DNA from 3 places in the Salipiger sp. ABN3_019 genome. Region 3 is predicted to be linked to each of the others. Evidence: riboswitches for the same ligand, from Rfam matches in the RefSeq annotation. Region 3 holds a riboswitch; each other region holds the start of a gene.
The links. Region 3 has a riboswitch for cobalamin ahead of ACXAD2_RS04770 (ABC transporter substrate-binding protein). Riboswitches for the same ligand answer to the same signal wherever they lie in the genome.

Region 1: another riboswitch for cobalamin. It lies ahead of ACXAD2_RS26840 (TonB-dependent receptor plug domain-containing protein); the one in region 3 lies ahead of ACXAD2_RS04770 (ABC transporter substrate-binding protein).
Region 2: another riboswitch for cobalamin. It lies ahead of nrdH (glutaredoxin-like protein NrdH); the one in region 3 lies ahead of ACXAD2_RS04770 (ABC transporter substrate-binding protein).

The regions. Positions count from the first base shown of each region.
Region 1 covers NZ_JBSWTP010000010.1:1,024,136-1,029,654, forward strand. Annotated here, with positions in the region: gene ACXAD2_RS26820 (alkaline phosphatase) at 1-412, shown strand, start outside; gene ACXAD2_RS26825 (hypothetical protein) at 484-906, shown strand; gene ACXAD2_RS26830 (ABC transporter ATP-binding protein) at 913-1,593, shown strand; gene ACXAD2_RS26835 (ABC transporter permease) at 1,590-2,918, shown strand; cobalamin riboswitch at 3,006-3,211, shown strand; gene ACXAD2_RS26840 (TonB-dependent receptor plug domain-containing protein) at 3,324-5,156, shown strand; gene ACXAD2_RS26845 (ABC transporter substrate-binding protein) at 5,156-5,519, shown strand, end outside.
Region 2 covers NZ_JBSWTP010000010.1:781,432-786,950, reverse strand. Annotated here, with positions in the region: gene nrdF (class 1b ribonucleoside-diphosphate reductase subunit beta) at 1-758, opposite strand, end outside; gene nrdE (class 1b ribonucleoside-diphosphate reductase subunit alpha) at 871-2,994, opposite strand; gene nrdI (class Ib ribonucleoside-diphosphate reductase assembly flavoprotein NrdI) at 2,979-3,392, opposite strand; gene nrdH (glutaredoxin-like protein NrdH) at 3,412-3,633, opposite strand; cobalamin riboswitch at 3,731-3,931, opposite strand; gene ACXAD2_RS25665 (asparaginase) at 4,506-5,498, shown strand.
Region 3 covers NZ_JBSWTP010000004.1:177,510-183,028, reverse strand. Annotated here, with positions in the region: partial or broken gene ACXAD2_RS04780 (ABC transporter ATP-binding protein) at 32-800, opposite strand; gene ACXAD2_RS04775 (FecCD family ABC transporter permease) at 797-1,837, opposite strand; gene ACXAD2_RS04770 (ABC transporter substrate-binding protein) at 1,834-2,847, opposite strand; cobalamin riboswitch at 3,017-3,212, opposite strand; gene cobO (cob(I)yrinic acid a,c-diamide adenosyltransferase) at 3,413-4,024, opposite strand; cobalamin riboswitch at 4,063-4,275, shown strand; gene ACXAD2_RS04760 (DUF1636 family protein) at 4,366-4,809, shown strand; gene cobW (cobalamin biosynthesis protein CobW) at 4,806-5,519, shown strand, end outside.

The sequences.
Region 1 (5,519 bases), on a different contig from region 3:
CATCGTCACCGCCGACCACGAGCACTCGATCGCCTTCAACGGCTACTGCGGTCGCGGCACCCCGATCGAGGGCCTGTGCTACGACGTCGCCAAGACCGGCGAGATGCACTCGGACGAGCTGGTGCTGGCCGACGATGGCAAGCCCTACACCGTGGTGGGCTACCTCAACGGTGCCGGCTCGGTGCTGGTACAGGAAGGCAACGACTACGCCGGCTCGCGCCCCGATGTGACCCAAGAAGAGGCCACCGACCTCGACTATGTGCAGCAGGCGCTGATCCCCAAGTCGTCGGAAAGCCACTCGGGTGAAGACGTCGCCGTCTACGCCAAGGGCCCTTGGGCGCATCTCTTCGACGGCACCATCGAGCAGAACGTGATCTTCCACGTGATGAACCACGCCGTCGCCGCCGAGTGACCCTGATCTGATATGCTGGGCGGGGGCGGCGCTGACCGCCCCCGCTGCCGTTCCGACCGATAGGTACCCCAATGCTGACCCGCCGCAGGCTCATCGCCTCCGCCCTCGCCACACCCTTCATTGCCACCACTGCTGCCGCCGAAGACCCGCTGAAAGTGCGCGAGCTCTATCAGGCCAAGGGCCGCGGCCTTTCTGACCTCGCCAAGACCAGCGCCGGAAAGCGCCTGACGGTCGAGGGTTTCATGGCGCCGCCGCTGAAGGCCGAGAGCCGGTTTTTCGTGCTCACCAAGATGCCCATGGCGGTCTGCCCCTTCTGCGAGACCGAGGCCGAATGGCCCAATGACATCGTCGCGGTCTACACCAAGCGCATCGTGGATGTGACGCCCTTCAACGTGAAAATCGTCACCAGCGGCGTGCTGGAGCTCGGGGCTTACAAAGACCCAGAGACCGGCTTTCTCAGCATGATGCGCCTCACCGACGCCAGCTACGGCTGAGCTGCCATGTCCCTCCCTCTCGAGATCTCCGGGCTGACCGTGCGCAGCCCCCGCGACCGTGTTCTGCTGGATGTGCCCAGCCTCTCCGCCCCGGCGGGCACGCTGATCGGCATCCGCGGCGCCTCTGGCGCTGGCAAATCCACGCTGCTTTACGCCATCGCCGGGCTGCTCGAGCGCGCCACCGGCTCCGTGCGCTGGGGCGAGACCGACCTGCTTGCGCAGAGCCCCGAGCGCCGCGCGCGCTTTCGCGCCGGGAACATCGGCATGATCTTTCAGGACTTCCTGCTGTTCGAGGAGCTTGGCGCTCTGGACAATGCCGCACTCACCGCCCTCTTCCGCCCGCGCGCCGAGCGTGCCGCCCTGCGCCAGCGCGCCGCCCAGCGCCTCGCCGCGCTCGGGCTTTCCGACACCGACCGGCGTGTCACCAGCTTCTCGGGGGGTGAGCGCCAGCGCGTCGCCATCGCCCGCGCCATGGCCGCCGAAGCGCCGGTCCTGCTGGCCGACGAGCCCACTGCCAGCCTCGACCGGCCCAATGCCGACCGGCTGATCGACGATCTGGTTGGGCTGGTCCGAACGCAGGGCACCACGCTGATCGCCGTCAGCCACGATGCGGCGCTGCTGGCGCGGATGGACCGGGTGCTGACCATCGCAGACGGACGTCTCGCACAGGACGAGGTGGCGGCATGAGGATGCTCTGGGACAGCCTGCCGGTGCTGGCGCAGGACATCGGCCTGCTGATCCTGCTGCTGGCGCCTGCGCTGCTCACTGGCCTTTTGGTACTGCGCGGCTACGCACCTTGGCCGCTGCTGCGCGGGTTCCTCAGCCGGTTCCGGACCAGCGCCGCGCTTTTCGTTCTGCTGATCGCCATTTCGGTTGGCATGGGCGTCGGGCTGCTCGCGCAGGAGCGCGGGCTGCGTCACGGCACCGCGCGGGCCGCCGACAAGTTCGACCTCATCGTCGCCGCGCCGGGCAGCGAGCTGACCGCGCTGTTCGCCTCGGTGTTCCTGCAGCCTTCGGATATGGCGCTGATCTCGGGCGCCACCTATGCCGAGATCGAGACCCACGAGCATGTGGCCATCGCCGCGCCGCTGGCCTTCGGCGACAGCTATGGCAACGCCCCCGTGGTGGGCACCACCGCCGAATTCCTGCGCCACCTGAGCGATGATCGTATCGAGGGCAGTCTCTGGCAGGATCACGCAGAAGCGGTGATCGGCGCGCTGGTGCCGCTGGAGATCGGCGCGCAGTTCACTCCGGCGCATGGGGTTGGCGACGCCGCCGATACCGAGGCGCATGGCGATGAGCACGGTCATGGCGGCGGCATCACCGTCACCGGGCGCATGGCCCCCACGGGCACGCCATGGGACCGGGCGATCCTCATCCCGGTCGAATACGTCTGGGAAATCCATGGTCTTGCGAATGGTCATTCGCCGGATCGCGACACCCAGATCGGCCCGCCCTTCGATCCCGAATATTTCCCCGGCACGCCTGCTGTGGTGATCCGCTCCGACGAGCTTTGGGCCAATTATGCCCTGCGCTCGGAGTTCACCCGCGATGGCGAGACCATGGCCTTCTTTCCCGGCGCGGTGCTGTCTGGCCTCTACCGGGTGATGGGCGACGTGCGGCAGGCGATGTCGCTGATGGCCTTGGTCACACAGGTTCTGGTCGCCGCCTCGGTCCTGCTGGGCCTCTTCATCCTCACCCGCCTGTTCCGCCGCCAGATTGCCTTGTTGCGCGCGCTTGGTGCACCGCGCCGCTTTGTCTTTGCCACGGTCTGGGCGTTCAGCGCGGCGCTGCTGCTGAGCGGTGCGGTGCTGGGGCTCGGGGTCGGCTGGGGCGCGGCCGAGCTTTTGTCGCGCGTGGTCACCGCCCGCACCGATATCGCCATCTCTGCCCCGCTGGGATGGGGCGAGCTGCATTTCCTTGCTGGCTTTGTGTCGGTGACCATGCTGCTGTCGCTGCTGCCCGCCGCGATGGTGCTGCGACAGCCGGTTGTGGACGGGCTGCGCAGCTAAGCTGATGCTCCCCAGAGGCGCGACACCAAGCCGCCCCCTTCGCGCCCTCTGACCGTTTGTGATTGTTGCGCGACGGCGAACTAGCCGCTATTCGGTGCCTGCTTCGGTTCCGGGCGGCCTGCCGCTCGGTGAATAGGGAATGCGGTGCGGGCCTTGGCCCAACTCCGCAACTGCCCCCGCAACTGTAAGCGGAGAGCGATGCCGGACCATGTCACTGCTCCCTTCGGGGGCGGGAAGACCCGGCGAAGCTGTGACCCGCGAGTCAGGAGACCTGCCGAAGCCGATCACCCAGTCCCGGCGCGGGGAGCGCTGCGGGCGACGGACCTTCCGTAGAGGTGGCATGACGCTAACCGTCTGCGGAAGGAGAAGTCCCTTCTTACGACACATAAAAAGGAAGAAGGGACAATGAAGCGACCCATTTTGTTCGGCCTGCGCGCCGCAACTGCCCTAGCGGCAGCCAGCCTGTCCGGCGCGGCCTACGCGCAGGAGGGCTATGACCTCGGCACCATCACCCTCAGCGCCAACCGCGGCGAGAGCACCGAGATCGAGCGCAGCGGCGCGACGGTTGAGGTTGTGACCAAGGAAGATCTGGAAAAGACCGGCGAGACTCGTGTCGCCGACTATCTTGCCAGCCTTCCGGGCATCAGCGTGACCACCAACGGCGGCATCGGCACCAACACCACCCTGCGCATCCGCGGTGCCAGCGGCCAGTACATCGGCGTCTACATCGACGGGATCAACGTCAACGATCCGTCGGGCACGCAGATCGAATACGACTTCGGCGCGCTGACCACCGCAGACGTCAGCCGGATCGAGGTGCTGAAAGGCTCGCAGTCGGCGCTCTACGGGTCCGAGGCCATCGCCGGTGTGATCAACATCACCACAGCGCGCCCGACGGAGCCCGGCCTCAGCCAGAACGTCGCCGCCGAATACGGCAGCTACAACACCCGCAAGCTGAGCTATAACCTCGGCTATCTGGGCGAGCGCGGCAGCTTTGCCACCACCCTGAGCCGGGTCGAGACCGATGGCTTCTCTGCCGCCGACGAGGACGATGGCAATGACGAGGCAGACGGCCACGAGTCCACACGGCTCAGCTTCTCGGGCGATTACGCGCTGACCGATACGGTCAGTCTGGGCGCATCCGGCTTCTGGCAGAAGACCGAAACCGAATACGACGAAAGCTACCCTGTCCTTGCCGATGGCACCCATGACGAGGTCTCCAAGAGCGAGCAATACGGTCTGCGCGGCTTTGCCCGCATCGACGCGGGCGCGCTGAGCCACGAACTCTCGCTCCAGTATTTCGAGAACGACCGTTCGACGTCGAGCAACGGCTACGACTACCCGTTCTATGGCCAGCGCTGGACCCTCGGCTATCAGGGACAGGCAGAGCTTTCGGCCACCACGCTGACCTTTGGCGCCGATGCCACCCGCGAGCAGTATGAGAATGACGGCGACGAGGGCGATCAGGACACCTATGGCATCTGGGCCCAGGCAAATTGGCACCTGTCGGACCAGATCGAACTGGTGACCGCCCTGCGCCACGACGATCACTCGGATTTCGGCGGCAAGACCACCGGCCGCGTCTCGCTGGCCTATCTGCCCAGCGATGATGTCACCCTGCGCGCCAGCGTCGGCACCGGCTTCCGCGCGCCTTCGCTCTACGAGCGCTACAACGCCTATGCCGGCAATCCCGATCTCGAGCCCGAGACCTCGCTCAGCTACGAGCTTGGCGCCGAGAAGCGCTTTGACGGCGGCAAGATCACGGCGACACTCTTCCGCACCGAGATCACCGACCTCATCGAGTACAACTACGACACTTGGGCGTACTCGCAGGTCGAAGGGACAAGCTGGATGCAGGGTGTCGAGCTGTCCGGGGAAACGCAGATCACCGACAGGCTTGGGCTGGCGGCAGCCTACACATGGACCGACACCGAAGACGCCGAGACCGGCGACCGTCTCACCCGCGTGCCGCTGCATGATCTTGCGCTGACGCTTGATGCGGCGTTCACCGATGACTTCAGCGGCGCCTTCCGCGTGCGGCACGTCGCCGGGGTGGAGGACACCAACAACTCCCTGCCCGACTACACCGTCGCCGATGTGAATTTCCGCTACGCGCTGAGCGGCAATGCCGAGCTTTACCTGCGGGTCGAGAACCTCTTCGACGAGGACTATCAGACCGTGACAGGCTATGGCACCTCGGACCGCGCCGCTTATTTCGGCGTCCGGGGCAGCTTCTGATGCTGCGGCGCGCGCTGCTCTGCCTTGCCCTGGCCACCGCTCCGCTCGCGGGCGCGGCGGGCGAGGCACCGGCGCGCGTCGTCTCCATGAACCTTTGCACCGACCAACTGGCGATGCTGCTGGCCGCGCCGGGTCAGTTGGTCTCTGTCTCCGATCTGGCAAGCGACCCGCACAGCTCGGCCATGGCCGAAGAGGCTCGGGCCTATCCGGCGAACCACGGGCAGGCCGAGGAGGTCTGGCTGCTGCGCCCCGATCTGGTGATCTCGGGCAGTTTCACCGCGCAGGCGGCGGTGCAAATGCTGCAGCGCCTCGGCACCGAGGTGCTGACCCTGCCGCCCGCCTATTCGCTCGATGATGTGCCGG
Region 2 (5,519 bases), on a different contig from region 3:
GTCAGCCCGATGCCGTCATACAGCTCTTCGGTGTAGCGCGCCTCGATGTCGTAAAGCTCGAACAGCAGCGAGAAGGCGTATTCCTTCAGCTCGGCCTTGCGCGCCTCGCTCTCGCGCTCCAGTGCGCGCTGGAACTTGTAGCCGATGTAATAGCCGTGCACCGCCTCGTCGCGGATGATCAGCCGGATGAGGTCGGCGGTGTTGGTCAGCTTGGCGCGGCTCGACCAATACATCGGCAGGTAGAAGCCCGAGTAGAACATGAAGCTCTCAAGGAACACCGAGGCGACCTTGCGCTTCAGCGGATCGCTCCCCGCGGCATAGGTCTCCAGTACCGCGCGCGCCTTGGCTTGCAGATGCGGGTTCTCTTCCGACCAGCGGAAGGCCTCGTCGACCTCACGGGTCGAGCAGAGCGTCGAGAAGATCGAGCTGTAGCTGCGCGCGTGCACCGCTTCCATGAAGGCGATGTTGGTCAGCACCGACTCTTCATGCGGGGTCTGCGCATCGGGCATCATCGCCGGCGCGCCGACACTGTTCTGGATGGTGTCGAGCAGGGTGAGCCCGGTGAACACCCGGATGGTCAGCCGCTGCTCGGCCTCGGTCAGCGTCGCCCAGCTTTGCACGTCGTTCGACAGCGGCACCTTCTCGGGCAGCCAGAAGTTGACGGTCAGACGGTTCCAGACCTCGAGGTCCTTCTCGTCCTGCAGCCGGTTCCAGTTGATCGCCCGCGGCACGGCGGGGGAGGTGACACTGTCCTTCATCGGATCATCCCATTCGCGGGCCATCGGCCCTCTATCATCCAGAGCGCCCCGCGCCCCTTTCATCTTTCCAAAAATACTCCGGGGGTGCGGGGGCAGAGCCCCCGCGGCCGCCTCAGAGCGTGCAGGACACGCAGCCCTGCACCTCGGTGCCCTCCAGCGCGGTCTGGCGCAGGCGCACGTAGTAGATCGTCTTGACCCCCTTCTTCCACGCGTAGATCTGCGCGCGGTTGATGTCCCGCGTGGTCGCCTCGGCGGGGAAGAACAGCGTCAGCGACAGGCCCTGATCCACGTGTTCGGTGGCGGCGGCATAGGTGTCGATGAGCTTCTCCGGACCGATCTCATAGGCGTCGCGGTAATACTCGAGGTTCTCGTTGTTCATGAAGGCGGCCGGGTAGTAGACGCGACCGATCTTGCCTTCCTTGCGGATCTCGATCTTCGACACGATCGGGTGGATCGAGGAGGTCGAGTTGTTGATGTAGCTGATCGAGCCGGTGGGCGGAACCGCCTGCAGGTTGCGGTTGTACAGCCCGTGCTCCATCACGTCGGCCTTCAGCTGCTCCCAGTCGGCGCGCGAGGGCAGGGCGATGCCGTCGAACAGTTTGGCGACGGTCTCGCTCTGCGGCAGCCAGTCGCGGGTCACATATTTCTCGAAGAAGCTGCCGTTGGCGTATTTCGACTTCTCGAAACCCTTGAAGGTCATGCCCTTTTCCCGCGCCATGGCGCAGGAGGCGCGCAGCGCGTGATAGGCCACGGCGGCGAAATAGACCGAGGTGAACTCGACCCCCTCGTCCGAGCCGTAGTGCACATGCTCGCGGGCGAGGTAACCATGCAGGTTCATCTGGCCAAGGCCAATCGCGCGGCTCTCGTCGTTGCCGCGGCGGATCGAGGGCACGCTGTCGATCGCAGACATTTCCGACACGGCGGTCAGCGCGCGGATCGCGGTCTCGATCGAGGTGCCGAAGTTGGGGCCGTCCATCGTCTTGGCGATGTTCATCGAGCCGAGGTTGCACGAGATGTCGGTGCCCAGCTTCGAGTAGCTCAGGTCGTCGTTGAACTCCGACGCCTCGGCCACCTGCAGGATTTCCGAGCAGAGGTTCGACATGGTGATGCGCCCGTCCACCGGGTTCATCTCGTTCACCGTGTCCTCGAACATGATGTAGGGATATCCGCTCTCGAACTGGATCTCGGCCAGCGTCTGGAAGAAGGCGCGGGCGTTGATCTTGGTCTTGCGGATGCGCTTGTCCTCGACCATCTCCTCGTATTTCTCGGTGACCGAGATTTCCGAGAAGGGCACGCCATAGACCTTCTGCACGTCATGCGGCGAGAAGAGGTACATCGGCTCGTTGCGCTTGGCGAGCTCGAAGGTCACATCGGGGATCACCACGCCAAGGCTGAGGGTCTTGATGCGGATCTTCTCGTCGGCGTTTTCACGCTTGGTGTCGAGGAACTTCAGGATATCGGGGTGGTGCGCGTTCAGATAGACCGCGCCCGCGCCCTGACGGGCCCCAAGCTGGTTGGCGTAGGAGAAGCTGTCTTCGAGCAGCTTCATCACCGGGATGACGCCCGAGGATTGGTTCTCGATGCCTTTGATCGGCGCGCCGGCCTCGCGGATGTTTGTCAGCATCAGGGCGACGCCGCCGCCACGCTTCGACAGCTGCAGCGACGAGTTGATGGCGCGGCCGATGCTTTCCATGTTGTCTTCGATGCGCAGCAGGAAGCACGAGATCAGCTCACCCCGGCTCTTCTTGCCCGCGTTGAGGAAGGTCGGCGTGGCGGGCTGGAAGCGGCCCGACAGGATCTCTTCCATGAAGGACATCGCCAGCCCTTCGTCGCCGCGCGCCAGCGCCAGCGCCACCATCACCACACGGTCCTCGTAACGTTCGAGGAAGCGTTTCCCGTCGCGGGTCTTCAGCGTGTAGGAGGTGTAGTATTTGAACGCGCCGAGGAAGGTCGGGAAGCGGAACTTCTTGGCAAAGGCCGCGTCCCAGATCTTCTGCAGGAAGCTCTGCTCATACTGCGCGAGCACCTCGGCCTCGTAATAGCCCTCGTCGACGAGATAGCCCAGTTTCTCGGTCAGCGAGTGAAAGAACACCGTGTTCTGGTTCACGTGCTGCAGGAAATACTGCCGCGCGGCCATGCGGTCCGCCTCAAAGCGGATGTTGCCGGCCTCGTCATAGAGGTTCAGCATCGCGTTGAGCGCGTGGTAATCCAGCGTCTCGTTCAGGCGGTCAAGCATGGGGTCCCCCAGAAAGCGTCGAGCCCGTCGTTGACGCGGGCGAAATCCTTGGTCGTTCCCGCCAGCTCGAAGGAATAGAGCAGGGGGACATTGCATTTTTGCGCGATGACGCGGCCCGCAAGGGCGAAGGTCTCGCCGAAGTTGCGGTTGCCGCCAGCGATCACGCCGCGCAGCAGCGCGCGGCGGGACGGGTCATTGAGAAAGCGGATCACCTGTTTCGGCACCGCGCCCCGGCCCTCGCCATCGGCGTAGGTCGGGCAGATCAGCACGAAGGGGTCGGCGGTCTCGGGCGTCATCTCTTTCGGCGACACCGGGATGCGCAGCGCCGCCCGGCCAAGGCCAGAGATGAAGCGCGCGGTGTTGCCGCTGGCAGAAGAAAAATAGACGAGCCCGGACATGGCCGATCCCCTCGAATGATCAGGAGGCGATGCGTGCGATCAGGTCGGGGCGGAAGCCCGACCAGTGGTCCTCGCCCGAGGTGACCACGGGCGCCTGGCGATAGCCCATCTCGGTGACGCGGGCCATGGCGTCGGCGTCCTCGGTCAGGTCGATCACGTTGTAATCGATGCCCTTGGCGTCCAGCGCGCGGGTGGTTGCGGTGCACTGCACGCAGGCCGGTTTCGAGTAGACGGTGATCATGCTCTTGCGTCCTAAGCTGTGAAGGGGAGGGCGCACCGCCGGACAGGACTTTTGCCTGCCGCCGTTTGATCACGCCCCGAACCCTCCGTTCGTGGTAAATTCTATCCGGCTTCCGGCAGGTCTCCTGGCTTTGCGGGTCGTGGTTCCGGCCGCGCCTTCCCGGGATATCCCAGTGGCTCTCAGGGCCTTCACTCGCCGCTTACAGTTGCGAGGGCAGCACCGGAATCAGACCGGTTTCCCTCTTAGCGCCGCGCCGGGCCGTCACCCGACTCGATGAACCGAAAGCAACTACATGTAGATCAGTTCACCAATAGGCCGTCAACATACAGTTAGCGGTGGGCGGATCGGAAATCGCAAGATGATGTGGAATGAGGCAGATGAGACACGCGGCGCAGGTGGTGCCTCGGAATGCCTGCGGTCCAGAGACCACATCCGCCACCGCAGCGCCAGACGCCGCAATCCGAGCCCGCCCTTGCATCATTGAGGGGTGGACTGCTGCGACCAACGCAGATCGCTGAAACTGGAGCGGATTTGCCGCGTTCTCGCTGCCATGCGCACAGAGCAGGGCAGGCTTGCAGCTTTTGCGATTGTGAGCAATTGGAACAGTTAGTACATTCTGCTCACAGACGCGGAAACGCGTTACGGGATTTCCCGGGGCTTACTCCTCCTCCCTCAAGCCCCGGAAATCGGCGGCGACCCTTCTCCTCCTCCCTTGGGTCGCCGCCTCCCCCCGTATCTTCCCAAAACGCTATCTTCCCTAAGGTTCCGAACCTCTGCATGGTCGATCCCGCGTGGGTGGCACTGCGCCGATCCTTCCGCGCAGTCGCCGCCGGGCCTCATGGTCCGCGCATCCCGTGCCATAGGAGTTTCGCATGCCCCATATCGTTCTCGTCGCGACCGGAGGCACCATCGCCTCTTTTGCCCAGACCGAAGGGGGCCCCGTGACCGCCGGGCTCACCGGCGACGCGCTGCTGAAAAACCTGCATGCGCCCTTGCCGGGCATCGACGTTACCGTCGACAACCTTCCCGCGGCGGGCAGCAACGCGCTGACACTCGAGACGGTCCATAGTATCTGCCGCCATATCGACGCGCGGCTTGCCGAGCCGGGTGTCGATGGGGTGGTCGTCACCCATGGCACCGACACGATGGAAGAAAGCGCCTTCCTCGCCCGCCTGCTGGTCAAATCCGACAAGCCTGTGGTCTTCACCGGGGCGCAGCGCCACGCGGGCCAGCCCGACACCGACGGGCCGCGCAACATGCGCGACGCGCTGCTCACCGCCGCCACGCCCGACCTGACCGGCGTTGGCGCGGTGATCGTCTTCGAGGGCGACATCCACGGCGCGCGCTACGTCAGCAAGGTGCACAGCTCGCGCGTCGACACATTCCGCTCGAACGGCCACGGCAAGCTGGGCGAGATCGACGAGGGCGAGGTGCATCTCTACTCCCGCCCGGCACGCCCGCGGTTTGTCATCGACACGCCCGCGCTTGATCCTGATGTCGAGCTGGTGGCGCTGGGGCTCGGCAGCACGCCGCGCTATCTGCAGTGGGCCGGGGCCAATGGCGCCAGCGGCGCGGTGATCGAGGCCTTTGGCCGCGGCAATGCGCCCAAGGGCTTTGCGGATGCCACGCGCGATCTGGTGGCGGCGGGCATCCCGGTGATCCTCGCCTCGCGCTGCCCCGAGGGACGCACCCGCGCCATCTATGGCTCCGACAGCGGCGGCGTCACAATGGTGGAGGCGGGCGCACTGCTCGCCGGGGACCTAAGCGCTGCCAAGGCCCGTCTGCTGCTCGCTGCGCTGCTGCCGACCCTGCCCACAGGTGCCGGGCGTATGGCGGCGATCGCCGAGGCCATCGCCAAGGTCTGACAGACCTTCCCGCGCGATTTT
Region 3 (5,519 bases):
GCAGGCGAGCCACAGGGCGGCTGCTTTCATGTCAGTCCTCAAGTGTCTGGAATCGGAAGAGCGTCGTGTCGTCAGCCGGATCGTGCAGCGCGGTGGCATGCACCCGGAAAACATGGGCGAGCCGCTGCGGCGTCAGCACCTCGCGCGGGGGACCGCAGGCGACCAGCCGACCGGCCTCCATCACTCCTAGCCGGTCACAGGCCATGGACTGGTTGAGGTCATGCAGCGCCATCACCACAGTCACGGGCAACCGGCTGACCAGGCGCAGAAGTGACAGCTGGTGGTGAATGTCGAGATGGTTCGTGGGCTCGTCGAGGATCAGCAGCCGCGGCCTCTGGGCAAGAGCACGGGCGATCTGTACCCGCTGCCGCTCGCCGCCCGAAAGCGTGGACCAACTGCGCTTTGCCATCTGCTCCATGGCGACGCCGCGCAGCGCCTCGGTGACGATCTGGCGGTCCTGCGCGCCGAAGGGCGACAGCGCCGACAGCCACGGCGTGCGGCCCAGCTCCACCACATCCCGCACGCAGAGCGCCTCGGACGTGTCGGCGAATTGCTCGACGAAGGCGATGCTCCGGGCGATCTCGCGCCGCGTCAGAATCCGCCAGCGGGCGCTGATCGAGGGCGACCGTGCCGCGCGGCCTTGGTGCGAGCCCGGCAAGCAGCCGCAGCAGCGTGGATTTGCCCGAGCCATTGGGGCCGATGAGACCAAAGGTCTCGCCCGGCGCGATATCAATCGTCACCCCGTCGACGATGGGTCTTCCGCGGGCACTCCAGCCCAGCCCCTGTGCATGCAACCTCATGCCCGCCTCCGGTTTCGGATCAGGATGAGGGCAAAGCCCGGCGCGCCGACAAGGGCGGTGACCACGCCGATCGGCACCACCTGCCCGGCAATGAGCACGCGCGAGACGACATCCGCCGCGATGAGAAACACCGCACCCGCAAGCGCCGAGGCCGGGATCAACCGGTGGTGACGCGGACCGACGATGAAGCGCATAGCATGCGGGATGACCAGCCCGACAAAGCCGATGGATCCGACGAGGCTGACCATGATGGCGGTCATCAGCGTGGTCGCCCCGATCAGCACAATCTGCACGCGGCGCACCGGCACGCCAAGCGCAGCGGCGGCGGCGGCGCCAAAGGCAAAGGCGTCCAAGGCGCGGGCAAACCAGACGCAGGCGGCAAGGCCCAGCCCGGCGGCGGGCAGCGCCAGCCAGACATCCGGCCAGCGCACCCCCGACAGGTTACCGAGCAGCCAGTACATGATCCCGCGCGCCTGTTCGGCATTGGCCGACTTGGTGATCAGAAAAGACGTCAGCGCATTGAACAGCTGCGATCCGGCAATCCCGGCCAGCACCAGCTGCGCCGAGCCGCCCCCCGCCGCCCGGGCCAGCACGACAACCAGAACGAAGGACAGCGATGCCCCGGCAAAGGCGCCCGCCGACATGCCGATCGCGCCACCGCCGAGCCCAAGGATGGTGACGGCCACCGCCCCGGTTCCCGCCCCTGCCGAGACCCCGAGCAGGTAGGGATCGGCCAACGCATTGCGCACCAGCGCTTGCAGAATTACGCCCGACAGCGCCAGCCCCGCACCGCAGCCCGCGGCAACCAGACTTCGCGGCAGCCGGTAGGACCAGATGATGCCGGCGTCGATCGGATCAATCTCGTGGCCTGCGCCCCATAGGTGGTTGGCAAAGACCTCTGCCACCATCGACAAAGGCAGCGGCGTCTCTCCCAGCACGGTCCCGGCGACAACCGCCAGCACCAAAGCGGCGATGCCGGCAGGTGCCCACAGGAGCAGGGGCCGCGCGACCCCCGCCGGCATCGTCAGATCGGTCATTCGAGGTCGAAACCGCTCAGCGCATCCGCCAGCGTCTCAAGCGCGCCGACATTGCGGATCGAAGGGTCCATACCATGCGCGTCGAGGATCACGATCCGACCGTTCTTCACCGCATCCATCTGGCTCGCGACGGGATCGGTGCGCAGGAACTCCAGCTTCTTCTCGATATCGTCGGCGGGGAAGCGGCGGCGGTCCATCCGGGCGGCGACGATCACCGTCGGGTTGGCACGGGCGATGGTTTCCCAGCTGACGGTGGGCCATTCCTCGTTGCTGTCGACGACGTTCTCTAGCCCGAGCGCCTGCATCATATAGGCGGGCGCGCCGCCCTGACCGGCGACATAGGGGTCGATGTCCATCTCCGCCGAGGAGAACCAGAACACCGCAGACGCATCCTCTGGCAGATCGAGGCTTTCGGCTTTCTCGATGGCCGCCGCTTCGCGCGACTTCAGATCAGTGACCAGCGCGTTGCCGCTCTCTGCGACGTCAAAGATCTGCGACAGCTCGGTGATGCCCCGATAGACGCTGTTCATCGAGTAGAGCTCGAGCCGCGTGCCATCGACACCGACCGAATTGTCCTTGCCGACGCAATCGGCGGGCAGCGTGTAGGTCGGGATGCCAAGATCGTGGAACTGCTCGCGCGTGGCGACGATGCCCTGCGGGCCGATGTGCCATTCGTATTGTTCGACGACGAGCCCGGGCTTCTTGGCGACGACGCTTTCGAAGCTCGGGTCATTGTCCGCCAGCCGCTCGATCCCGGCGTTCAGCGTTTCGAACTCGGGCAGCACCTTGGTGAACCAGACCGAGGTGCCGGTCACCTTCTCGCCGAGGCCCAGCGAGTAGAGTATCTCGGTCGCGGCCTGGCCGACCGTCACGGCGCTTTCGGGCGCGGCGTCGATGGTCAGCGCGACGCCGCAGTTTTCCAGCGTCAGCGGATAGGATGTTTGAGCATTTGCCGCCAGCGGCAGCAGGGCGACCCCGAGGGCTGCCGCAATCAAGGGTGCGCGATACATGAAGTGTCTCCAGAAGGGTGGCCGACCGAAGACAGGGAGGGGAACGCCGCGCACACGGCTGGCGGGGCGACGGAAGATTGGCTTCCCCCGCGCAAGCTGGCAATGGCCGGTGCCCCTGGGCACCGATAGACGAATTTCATAGGCACCTCCCCGGACATCCCCGTCCGGGCCGCGTTGCGTTGCGTCGGCAGGTCTCCTGACTGGCGGGTCGTTGCACCGAGCGGCCTTCCCATGGCTCTGGGCCACAGTGGCTGTGTCGCTTGGTGCTCGCCGCCTACAGTTGCGGGGGCAGTTCCGGTTCACCGTTTGGCGCGGTGGCGGATTCCCTTTTGATTCCTTTCGGAAACCGACGAAGGTTCTTTAGCGGCTCACGATCCGCTCTGGCAACTGCCTTTCGCCGCGCATCGCCGGGCGGGCGGCGCTCTGCGGCAGAGCAGAGCCGCACCCGCGGATGCGAGTCGCGCGGCAAAGCAAACGTCTGCGGCCCGTCGGCCAGACGCGGGCACAGCGCTCAGACAGGGTGTGATCAGGTGCCGGCGCGCGCCATCATACGCACCGCCAGAGCTCAGAATTCCACGCCCTTCTGCGCCTTGACGCCCTCTTTGAACGGATGCTTGAGGAGGCTCATTTCGGTGACCAGATCGGCGGCCTCAATCAGCTCGGGTTTGGCATTGCGTCCGGTCAGGCAGACATGGGTCATGGGCGGCTTGTGGGTCTGCAGAAAGTCCACAACCTCGTCGATGTCGAGATAGTCGTAGCGCAGGGCGATGTTGATCTCGTCCAGCAGCACGAATTGCACCTCGGGGTCGAGAATTTGTTTCTTGGCGATCTCCCAGCCGTTGCGGGCGGCGGCGATGTCGCGCTGGCGATCTTGGGTGTCCCAGGTAAAGCCCTCGCCCGAGACGAAGAAGCGGCACTCCTGCGCAAAGCGATTGCGCAGAAACTCGGCTTCTCCGGTCACCCAAGTGCCCTTGATGAACTGCACCACGGCGCAGGGCATACCATGCGCAATACAGCGCATGATCATCCCGAAGCCCGAGGAAGATTTGCCCTTGCCCGCCCCGGTATGGACGATGATCAGGCCCTTTTCTTCGGTTTTCGTCGCCATCATCCGCGTGCGTGCGGCTTTGATGCGCTTCATCTTTTCGTTGTGGCGTGTGTCGAGGTCATCGCTCATTGCAACGCTCCGTCGCTTGACAAGGGTCGGTTTTGGAGCGCATCTGGCATCACGCTGGTGCCCGTGTAAACGGGTGAAAAGGGAATGCGATGGCCTCGTGAGAGGCCCAAAGCAGCCGCCCCCGCGACCGTGAACGGAAAAGGGCGCTCAACTTGCCACTGGCCGCAACAGGCTGGGAAGGCAGAGCGTCCGCTGGGCTTATGTCCTTGAATTCCGTGAGCCGGGAGACCTGCCAGCCTGACTGATGAGACCGGACGGGGTGTGCCGGTGTCGGGGTGTACCCTTTTGCCGGGACTCATTCCGCCGATACCTCCGTGCGCACTGCCGATAGGGCGAGGCGAATGAATAACTGCGCGCACACGCTAAGAGTGACCGAACGAACCGAGGCCGACAGCGAGCTGTTGGTCTGCGTGAAATGCCGACCTAAGGCAAACAGCAAAACGCCCGGCGACAACGACGGGCTGCGCCCGGGGCGCCGGCTCTACGACGCGCTGCTGGCGGCGGGTGCGCCCGAGGGCGTGCGTCTGCGCGCCGTGGAATGCCTGCAGAACTGCGACGCGGGCTGTACCGCGGCGCTGCGCGGCGGTGCCGGCAAATGGACCTATGTCTACGGCAATCTCGAAAGCGCGCTGGCCGGGGTGCTTCTTGAAGGCGCGCGCGCCTATCACGCGGCGCCGGACGGGCTGATCCCATGGCGGCAGCGGCCTGACCATTTCAAACGCAACTGCGTGGCGCGCATCCCGCCTGCCGAATTCCCCGATCCGCTTGAGGAGACCGACACATGAGCGATCTTTCGAAACTGCCTGTCACCGTCATCACCGGCTTTCTCGGCGCGGGCAAGACCACGCTGATCTCGGCGCTGATGCAGAACCCCGGCGGGCGGCGGCTGGCCGTGGTGGTCAACGAGTTCGGTGACGTCGGCGTCGATGGTGAGATCCTCAAGGGCTGCGCCATCCCCGACTGCCCGGCCGAGAATATCCTTGAGCTGTCGAACGGCTGCATCTGCTGCACCGTGGCCGATGACTTCATTCCCACCATCGAGGCGCTGATGGCGCTCGAGCCGCGCCCCGACCACATTCTGATCGAGACCTCGGGTCTGGCGCTGCCGAAACCTTTGCTGAAGGCCTTCGACTGGCCCGACATCCGCTCGCGCATCACCGTCGACGGGGTGATCGCACTGGCCGATGCCGAGGCGGTGGCGGCGGGGCGGTTCGCGCCCGATGTGGCGCGGGTCGATGCGCAGCGCGCTGCCGACGACAGCCTCGACCACGAGACCCCGCTGTCGGAGGTCTTTGAGGATCAGATCGCCTGCGCCGACCTCGTGCTGCTGACCAAGCCCGACCTTGCCGGGCCGGAGGGCGTCGCCAAGGCGCGGGAGGTGATCGCCGCCGAAGCGCCGCGCCCGATCCCGGTGATCGAGGTGGCCGAAGGCGTGGTCGATCCGCGCGTCATCCTCGGTCTTGAGGCGGCGGCCGAGGACGATATGGCAGCCCGT